Regions from separate parts of the Selenomonas sp. genome, predicted to be linked through region 1. Evidence: a T-box and tRNA genes for the amino acid it is inferred to sense, from the RefSeq annotation. Region 1 holds a T-box; the other regions hold tRNA genes.

Region 1 (3,274 bases):
TCGAACTTCTCCAGATTCTCCGTCACGCCCGCCGCCGTCTTCTGGCAGCGCGACAAGATCCAGCGATCGGCGAGCGTATAGTCCTCCGCCGTCGGAGTGAAGCTCGCATCGAAGTCCTCCAAATTCATGAGCATGAAGCGCGAAGCATTCCACAGCTTGTTCGCGAAATTTCGCGCCGCCTCGACGCGCTCCCAGTAAAAACGCATATCGTTGCCCGGCGTATTGCCCGTGATGAGCATGAATCGCAGGGTGTCCGCACCGTACTTGTCGATGACCTCGACGGGATCGATGCCGTTGCCGAGCGACTTCGACATCTTGCGCCCCTCGCTGTCGCGCACGAGACCGTGGATGAATACATGGCGAAAAGGAATGTCCTTGCCAAACGCCAAGCCCATCATGACCATGCGTGCGACCCAGAAGAAGATGATGTCATAGCCCGTCACGAGCACGCTCGTCGGGTAAAACTGCTTGAGTTCCGGCGTCTCCTCGGGCCAGCCCATCGTCTCAAACGGCCAGAGCCCCGAGCTGAACCATGTGTCCAAAACGTCCTCGTCCTGATGAACGTGCGAACTGCCGCACTTGGGGCAAGTTTCGACGTCCTCGCGCGAGACGATCGTCTCCTTGCAGTCCTCGCAGTACCACGCGGGGATGCGATGTCCCCACCAGAGCTGGCGCGAGATGCACCAGTCGCGGATGTTTTCGAGCCAATTCGTATAAATCTTCGTGAAGCGCTCGGGAACAAACCGTATCTTTCCATCCTGCACCGCCTCAATCGCGGGCTTCGCGAGGCTCTCCATCTTTACGAACCACTGCTTGGAGACGAGCGGTTCGACCGTCGTATGGCAGCGCGAGCAGTGACCGACGGCGTGCTCATGCTCCTCCGTAGAGACGAGAACGCCCGCCTCTTCGAGATCTTTGACGAGCATCTTGCGGCACTCGTAGCGATCAAGTCCCGCGTACTTTCCGAGACCTTCCGACATCGTGCCGTCATTTTCTATGACGCGCACCTGCGGCAGATCATGACGAAGCCCCATCTCGAAGTCGTTCGGATCGTGCGCAGGCGTGACCTTGACCGCGCCCGTACCGAAGGCGGGATCGACGTACTCGTCGGCAAACATGGGAATCGGGCGATTGACGATGGGCAGGATGACGTTTCTGCCGACGAGCTCCTTGTAGCGTGCATCATCGGGATGCACGGCGATTCCCGTATCGCCAAACATCGTCTCCGGGCGCGTCGTCGCGATCTCGACATAGCCCTCGCCGTCCTCGAAAGCATAGCGCAGATGCCAGAGATGCCCCGCTTCCGTCTCGTGCTCGACCTCGATATCCGAAAGCGCCGTATTGCACGACGGGCACCAGTTCGTGATGCGCGTGCCCTGATAGATCAGCCCCTGCTCATAGAGACGCACAAACACCTCGCGCACAGCGCGCGAGCAGCCCTCGTCCATCGTGAAGCGCTCGCGCGCCCAGTCGCACGAAGAGCCGAGCGTTCGGAGCTGATACATGATGCGGCTGCCGTACTCTTCCTTCCACTGCCAGACGCGCTCCGTGAACTTCTCGCGCCCAAGTTCGTAGCGATTCGTCCCTTCTTCGCGAAGCGCCGCCTCCACCTTCGCCTGCGTCGCGATGCCCGCATGATCGCAGCCCGGCATCCAGAGAGTATTGTAGCCCTGCATACGCCGCCAGCGGATCAAGATGTCCTGCAAGGTTTCGTCGAGCGCGTGCCCCATGTGCAGCTGCCCCGTCACATTGGGCGGCGGGATCACGATAGAAAACGGCTTCTTGCCCTCCTCGGGTTCAGCATGGAAGAGATCGTTCTTCTCCCAGAACTCATACCATTTCTTCTCAAACGACTGCGGCTCATAAACCTTCGGGATATTATCCTTTGCCATGAAAAACCCTCCATACATGTCGTATTGACGCGAAAGTCCCCTGCCGAAAGCACAGACTGCCGCAAGGCAAAATCCCCGCAGCCCGCATAAAGCTTCCCGCAAACAAAAATAAAGCTCCCCCGTCCGAAAGGACGGAAGAGCCTGCTTCCGTGGTACCACCTAACTTCCCGCAGGGCGAGACACCCTGCAGCTCCAAGGCATAACGCCGCCGCCGCGCCCGCGCCTACCCACCGAACAGCAAAATGCGCCGCCGGCTTCAGCCCGAAAGCTCCGAAGCGACCTTCCGCCGCCCGCCGCAGGGATTCTCACCGACCATCCCCTCTCTGAAGCGGCGCTTGCAGCGTACTCCTCTTCCTCATCGCCTTTGTCGACAAAAGGATACCATAAGAACGGCGTTTTGGCAAGATGGGTCGAGCGCACAGGCAAAGATATGACAGGAAAATCAAGACGGCACGTAGAAATAATGTAGATAGAACGGCGGCCATTTAAGGAAGCGCATGGACAAGATGCACGAAAGCAGCGAGGAATGCGATATGACGACGGAAATAAAAAACGAGCGCGAACTGGAATTCATATTCTTCTGCATAGAGAATACAGCAAAAAAATTGAACGTCCCTGCCGAGCATCTTTACGACAGGCTTAAAGAAAGCGGCATCCTGCTTGATTACCTCGCCGCGAACTACGAGGCTCTTCATACACAGAGCAAAGATTACATCGTAGCGGATCTGATCGACACGATGAAGGAAACAGGGGTATCCGTATGATTGTCTACCACGGCTCATATCTCCCAGTTGAATATCCCGATCTGCTTCATTCGCGCACTGCCGTGGACTTCGGCAGGGGCTTCTACACGACACCGATTCCGGCACAGGCAGAGTCCTGGGCGAGAAGATTCATGCGCCGTCACCAAGCGGCATTCATCTCGCAGTACGTTTTGGATGAAACCATATTTTCGGATGAACGATGCCTACGATTCGATTCGTATTCAGAAACATGGCTTGACTTCATCCTCGCTTGCCGAACGGAAAAGGACGATTCAGATTATGCCGTCGTCATGGGCGGCATCGCCAATGACCGCGTATTCGATACGGTCGAACTGTTCCTGCAGGGCTTGATTCAGAAGGGGGAAGCAATCCGCCGTCTGCGCTTCGAGCAGCCCAATGTCCAGATTGCGCTTCGGACGCAGGAAGTGATCGCCAAATACTTGCATTTTCAAGGGAGCAAATCGCTATGAGAGCCAATCCCATATTGCTGCAAATGAAGTACGCACGCGTCGTGGCGCGCTTTGCCGAGCGCATGAATCTCCCTCTGACGGACGCACTCGACTTCTTCTATCATTCGGAGACATATCGGCTCATGCGCGACGGCGTTGCCGACATGCA
Region 2 (3,274 bases), on a different contig from region 1:
ACGCTCGCCATCGAACGCGCAAAAGAGCTGTTCGGCGCAGGCTATGCCAACGTACAGCCGCACTCGGGCGCACAGGCGAACATGGCGGTGTTCTTCTCACTTCTCTCACCCGGCGACACCTACATGGGCATGAACCTCACGGACGGCGGACACCTCACGCACGGCAGCGCCGTCAACATGTCGGGTAAATACTTCCACGTCGTTCCATACGGCGTTGACAAGGAGACGGAGTGCATCGACTACGACGCGCTCGAAAAGCAGGCGAAAGACGTCAAGCCGAAGCTCATCGTCGCCGGCGCCTCTGCCTATGCGCGCATCATCGACTTCGAGCGGCTGTCTGCCATTGCCAAAACCGTCGGCGCCTACCTCATGGTCGATATGGCGCACATCGCCGGTCTCGTCGCGGGCGGCGTACATCCTAGCCCGCTGCCTTGGGCGGACGTCGTAACGACGACGACGCACAAGACGCTTCGAGGCCCCCGCGGCGGCATGATCCTCACGAAAGACGCCGAATTCGGCGCGCAGTTCAACAAGGCGATTTTCCCCGGCATCCAAGGCGGCCCCTTGATGCACGTCATCGCCGCCAAAGCCGTCGCTCTCCATGAAGCGCTGCAGCCTGCTTTCAAAGAATATGCCGCACAAGTCGTCAAAAACGCCAAGACACTCGCCGCCGCCTTGCAGGAAAAAGGCTTCCGCATCGTCTCAGGCGGCACGGACAACCACCTCATGCTCGTCGATCTCCGAAACAAAAACGTCACGGGCAAAGAGGCGCAGCTCATCCTCGACGGCGTCGGCATCACAGCGAACCGCAACACGATCCCCTTCGAGCCGCTTTCGCCCTTCGTCACCAGCGGCATCCGTCTCGGATCGCCTGCACTCACGACGCGCGGCTTCAAAGAGGCAGACATGGAAGAAGTCGCTGCCATCATCGCTCTCGTCCTCGAGCAGCCGACGAACACGGCCGCGCAGGAAGAAGCAGCAAAGCGCGTTGACGCCCTTTGCCAAAAATATCCCCTTTATGAATGAGGTGCCGCTATGTATCTGGAAGATGTAAGAAAAGAAGGTCTCACGGTCAACATCGTCGATCATCCGCTCGTGCAGCATAAGTTGGCGCTCATGCGCCAAAAGGAAACGGGTTCCAAAGACTTCCGCGAACTCTTGGAAGAAATCGCCATGCTCATGGTCTATGAGATCACACGCGACCTGCCGATGGAAGAAGTCGAGATCGAAACGCCCGTCGCACCCTGCCGCGCCAAGATGCTCTCGGGCAAGAAACTCGCCTTGATTCCCATTCTGCGCGCCGGTCTTGGCATGATCGGCGGTATACAAAAGCTCATGCCCGCCGTGCGCATCGGTCATATCGGACTTTACCGCGATCCCGACACGATGCAGCCCGTCGAATACTACTGCAAGCTGCCGACCGATCTCGGTGAACGCACGATCATCGTCGCCGATCCCATGCTTGCAACCGGCGGCAGCTCCATCGCCGCACTGAGTCTCTTGAAAAGTAAAGGCGCAAAGAATATCATCCTGCTCTGTCTCGTCTCCGCCCCCGCCGGAGTGCGTACCGTAAACGAAACGCACCCCGACGTTCCCATCTACGTCGCGGCCGTCGATGATTACCTCAACGAGCGCGCCTATATCGTTCCCGGTCTCGGCGATGCAGGCGACCGCCTATTCGGCACACTATAAGAATTACACACATAACCGTCCACTTCGTGGACATTGTGCGCCGCCCTTACCGAAAACCACGCAAAAAATTTCCCCTTCGCTAAAAAAACACTTGCATTTCTCCGCGCCTTTCTGTATAATATGCTTTGTTCGCGGGCGCGAGTCTGCAGAACAAAATTGCTCGGTTAGCTCAGTTGGTTAGAGTATCACATTGACATTGTGGGGGTCACTGGTTCGAATCCAGTACCGAGCACCATTTGTCTATTAAGCAGTCATCCTCTGGATGACTGCTCCTTTGTTATATAGAGCTTTTTCGAGGAGGATTGCAACATGAACATCGGCAAGAAACTTCGCGCGGCTATCCTCGCCGCCCTTTTGACGCTCGCTCCGCTGCACAGCGCCGCGCCCGTCGAGGCGGCGGCGCTCAACCCCGTGCTGATCGGCATGTCCGCACTCGGCGGCTATCTCGCCTACCAAGGCACCCTCAAGGAGATGCTTGCCATTGGCAACAACGTCGACTATCAGATCAGCGGCTTGAAACAAGATATGGAAGAAAACGGCGAAGACAAGGACGCGCTGAACCGTGAAGTCGTCGACCGCGTGCTCGGACGGCTCACAGAACATGGCGAATATGCGCTCTCCATCAACTCCCTGCCATTCCTATGGCGCGTGAACGCAAGCGACGCCTTCAACGCCGCCTGCTATCCGACCGACTATATCACCGTGAACCGCGGTCTCGTACGCGCCCTGCACCACGACGAAGACGAGCTTGCCGCCGTCCTCGGACACGAGATGACGCACGGTCTCCGCCAGCACAGTGCGAAAAACTACGCCAAAGCCGTCGCCGAATCGTACGCCGGCATCGCCATCGGCTCGGCGGCAGACAACCTCGACTGGCAGAAGCTCAACGCCATCGTCGGCTACGCCATCGCTAAAGACGTAACGCTGCCGAGCGAAATCGAAGCCGACGAAGGCGGCTTTTACCTCATGACAACGGCGGGCTTCAATCCCGGCGGCGGCGCAGCGGCGATGGCACGCATGGCGTATTACCTGACCTACGAAACGCAGGACATTCGCGAGTACCAAGACCCATTTGAGGATCCGAACGCGCCGAACTACAACGACCACCCCGCCATGTTGGAGCGCATCGAGCGGCTTGCCGGCATGATGTGCGCCTACGGCATGGGGCATGTCACTGTCAAAAACGGCGCAGACGTCTACATCGACGGCGAAAAACTCCTGACCGCCGACTGGGACGCCGACTACAACAACACGCAGGAAAACGCCTACCTCATCGCCGGCGGCCTCGCCAAAGCATTCCATGACCACGCCGCCTTCGCCGATTGGCAGTTCACGACCGCACCAAACGGGCGCATCTCCTACCTCAATGAAGACCACGTCTACGAAAAGCTCAAGAAGTTCGTCGCACGCCATCATGCAGAAGAGCGCCTTGAGATGCTTGTGCGCACCGCCTACGCAAGCAGCGAGGACAAAACGATGCGCAAAAAAATCGCCGCCGAAGAAAAAGCTCGCAGCGATACATGGCAGAAGATCCGAGAAAAGGCGCTCGACGCCAAAGGCGAACTCGTCAAGCAGCTTCGCT
Region 3 (3,274 bases), on a different contig from region 1:
CTGCACAGGGCGGCTTTTTGCAGGGCCTTTTTGAAAACTGGCTCTCGCCCGAAGGTCGCATGGGGCAGAAACTCTTCGTCTTTCACTTCATTGGCAGCATGATGAGCGCCGCCGGACTTACGGCGCTCATCATGGGCGCAGCCGCCGCTGTGCTGTCGTGGCTCGGCGCAGGACGCCCCATGCCATCGGAAAGTCTCTCGCTTGCCGCAGGATTCGCCGCGCTTCTGTGCGTCAGCGTGCCGCTCGCCCTGCTTCTGATCGTCTTTCTGCGCTCGGCGATGCGTCGCTGGCACGATCTCGGCTACGGCGACACGACGTGGCTCATCGCCGTCATCTGCCCGCTCACAGTCCTCGCACTCGCTGCCGAAGCACGCAGTCTGCTCCTCTATCTCAATCTGCCGCCGCTCTTGGGCGTCACAGCCGAGCATTTCCTCCTCCGCAGTCTTCTGCCCTATGGATGCACAGCGGGCGCTCTGCTGATCCTTTTGCACATTTTCTTACTTTTTGCCGAAGGCGAGCTTTCGAGCAATGCCTCCGGCTCCCCCGAAAGCGCCGAGCGTCTGCGCCCCCAGATCGCTGAACGACCGACGGAGAACTACCCGTTCTTCCTGCGCATGATACAGTTCAAAGGCAGAATGAACCGGAAACGCTTCCTGCTGCGACTGCTCTTCCTGCTCTTTTTCGTCTGTCTGCTGCTCTTCGTCATACTCGAAACAGCGGAGCGCCTGCCGCCGCCCCTAAGCGACGCGGTCGCACTCTACGGCACAGCAGCCGCCTGTGCGCTCGCCTCGATCCTGCCGACAGGCATCGTATTCCAACGCCTGCATGACATCGGCAGAAGCGGCTGGCTTGCGGGACTGCCGCTCATACTCACACTCGCCTTCATCGCCTGTCTTGCCTTCTTCGGCGGCGACTTGCGCATACTCGCACACGAGCCTTTCGGCATTGAGATCATCGCCGCCGCCTTCCTCCTTGAAGTCTACGAAGTGTTCCTGTTTGCTGCTCTCGTCTTTATCAAAGGATCGGTTCTCAGCAACGACTATGGAGAAGCGCCGCTCAAACGGCAGTAGAAAAAGAAGTGCAGAGCCATCCCCTTCAGGAAAAGCTCTGCGCTTCTTTTTTTGCCAGCATATCGCAAATCTCGTTGTACTTATGCCCCGCATGACCCTTGACCCAGCGAAAGATGATGCGCCGACCATCGATCAAGGAGTCGAGCGTCTGCCAAAGCTCCTGATTCAAGACAGGGCCGCCGTCCGCTTTCTTCCAGCCGCGTCGCTTCCAGCTGAAAATCCATTTCGTAATGCCGTTCTTCAAGTACTGACTGTCCGTCGAAAGCACGAGCGGCTCATGCTTTGGCAAATGCCGCAAAGCCTCGATCGCCGCCGTCATCTCCATGCGATTGTTCGTCGTCGAAGGATCGCCGCCGGAAAGCGTCTCAGCCACTTCGCCCCCACGCACGATGCAGACCGCCCAGCCGCCCGGACCATTCGGATTTCTAAGACAGGATCCGTCCGTATAGACATGACAAAGATCTGCATCATCCTCAAGCACTTCGCCTGTCTGCGCACCTCCTGCACGAAGAGGCGCACGACGCGCAGCAGGCGCTTTCTCCCCTGCAAAGAGCGCGGATAACGGCTGCGCCTCGCCAAGCCAAGCGTGCGCCTCTGCCTCCGTCAGAAAGCCCTTGTAGCGAGCGCCGCCAAATCCTTCCACCTGCGCACGGCAGTCATCCCATGTGCGAAATATCCCCGTCTTTCGCCCCACGCGTACAGCGTAAAATTTCTTCGTCAATAATATGAACCTCCATCTCATCCAAATTGTTGTGGATAAACGCCGCATAAATTTCTGGATTTTGAGGTTTATCCACATCTCAACAGGTTTTATCCACAGAAAAATGTGTATAACCATAAATTTTTTATGGTTTAGGGGTAGTCAACATCTAAAAAATCATGTATAATGGTTTCTATGTTCAACCCAATACTGCTCATGTAACTCAGTTGGTTAGAGTGTCACCCTCACATGGTGGAAGTCGGGGGTTCGAGTCCCTCCATGAGCACCAGCATTGTCAGGGCTGCTGCACGAGTTCTCCAAAACTCATGCGGCAGCCCTTTTTTGTCGTTCCTGCACCGCCTTGCAGAGCAAGAGCGCACACATCGCTTCGATCTGACCTTATTGGATGCCTCGCGCTCTGCCCCATTCGCTGATCTTCTTGTAGAGCGGCACCGGCACGCCATAGCGGTCGCCAAGCGCAACCATGCGATTCACCAAGCCGTCAAACTCGGACGCCCCGCCCTTCTCCACATCACGCTGCATACTCGTCTTTAGCCCCGGTTCAAAGGCGTCGATGAAAGCAACGCCCGTCTCCACCAAGTCTTTCTCAAAGACGACGCCCATCGCCTTGCCTACCGCTTCGACCTCACGAATCAGCCCGAGGTATGTGTCGCGCACCACCCCATCCTGCCAGAACGCCTCGCTCGTCACGCCATGATAAAGCCCCGCTGCGCCCATCGGTGAGACGAAGCCGAACTTCGTTAAGGCGTCGCGGCGGATGTCGAGACTATAATGCCCGCGAATATCCGCTTCCTGCAGGAGGTTTTCGAGCGCTTTCGCCTTTTCCTCCAAACGCTTGTCCTCGTCGGGACGGAAGCCGAAGATCACGCGCAAAATTTTCTGCGCCTGTTCTAAGACGCCGGGCGCCTTAATGCTGCCGAAGATGTAAATGCAGCCATCGAGTACGGTCAGCCCCGGCAGATCCTTCTGCATGACCTCGCCCGTACCAAAGACGTTCAAGATCGGAATGATGAGCGTATCGGGCGACGCCGCACGCTTTGCGAACGCGACGGCATCGGGCAGCCCGTAATATTTGCAGCAGACGAAGAGCACATCGGGCGTTTCTGCATAAGATTCCGCTGTCTGTGCTTTCACATTCTTGATATGGAGCGTCCCCCCGTGCGCCGACTCGATCGTCAAGCCGTCCTTCTGCAGCGCAGCAAGATGCCTGCCGCGCGCGATCAGCGTCACATCATGGCCGGCAAGCGCAAGATAGCCGCCGAGTACCCCGCCCGTGCCTCCCGCGCCAAACATCGTAAATTTCATCGTGAATGCCTCCCTTCGCATGTAGAAACCGCCCCTCTATTATATCATGAATCGTCCAAGAGAAAATCAAGAATATTCACATTGTGAATCCCATTGAAATCCTTAATATACGACCGATCCATCGTCAAAAGCGTTTTCTCATACTGATCCGGAATGGCAGCGAGCGCTCGCAGTTCGC

The links. A T-box is a leader RNA that pairs with one kind of tRNA and senses whether it is charged. The one in region 1 lies ahead of ACO5Z0_RS02435 (valine--tRNA ligase), so its partner is inferred to be a tRNA-Val.
Region 2: it encodes a tRNA-Val, which carries the amino acid that the T-box ahead of ACO5Z0_RS02435 (valine--tRNA ligase) is inferred to sense. The anticodon was not compared.
Region 3: it encodes a tRNA-Val, which carries the amino acid that the T-box ahead of ACO5Z0_RS02435 (valine--tRNA ligase) is inferred to sense. The anticodon was not compared.

Annotation. Positions count from the first base shown of each region.
Region 1 covers NZ_DBHIUY010000002.1:113,344-116,617, forward strand. Annotated here, with positions in the region: gene ACO5Z0_RS02435 (valine--tRNA ligase) at 1-1,892, opposite strand, end outside; T-box leader at 2,017-2,260, opposite strand; gene ACO5Z0_RS02440 (DUF3791 domain-containing protein) at 2,390-2,656, shown strand; gene ACO5Z0_RS02445 (DUF3990 domain-containing protein) at 2,653-3,126, shown strand; gene ACO5Z0_RS02450 (hypothetical protein) at 3,123-3,274, shown strand, end outside.
Region 2 covers NZ_DBHIUY010000001.1:81,248-84,521, reverse strand. Annotated here, with positions in the region: gene glyA (serine hydroxymethyltransferase) at 1-1,026, shown strand, start outside; gene upp (uracil phosphoribosyltransferase) at 1,036-1,692, shown strand; tRNA gene ACO5Z0_RS00395 (tRNA-Val) at 1,851-1,927, shown strand; gene ACO5Z0_RS00390 (M48 family metalloprotease) at 2,002-3,274, shown strand, end outside.
Region 3 covers NZ_DBHIUY010000001.1:246,968-250,241, reverse strand. Annotated here, with positions in the region: gene ACO5Z0_RS01080 (DUF805 domain-containing protein) at 1-1,070, shown strand, start outside; gene rnhA (ribonuclease HI) at 1,096-1,791, opposite strand; tRNA gene ACO5Z0_RS01070 (tRNA-Val) at 1,983-2,059, shown strand; gene ACO5Z0_RS01065 (ketopantoate reductase family protein) at 2,170-3,096, opposite strand; gene ACO5Z0_RS01060 (ATP-binding protein) at 3,141-3,274, opposite strand, start outside.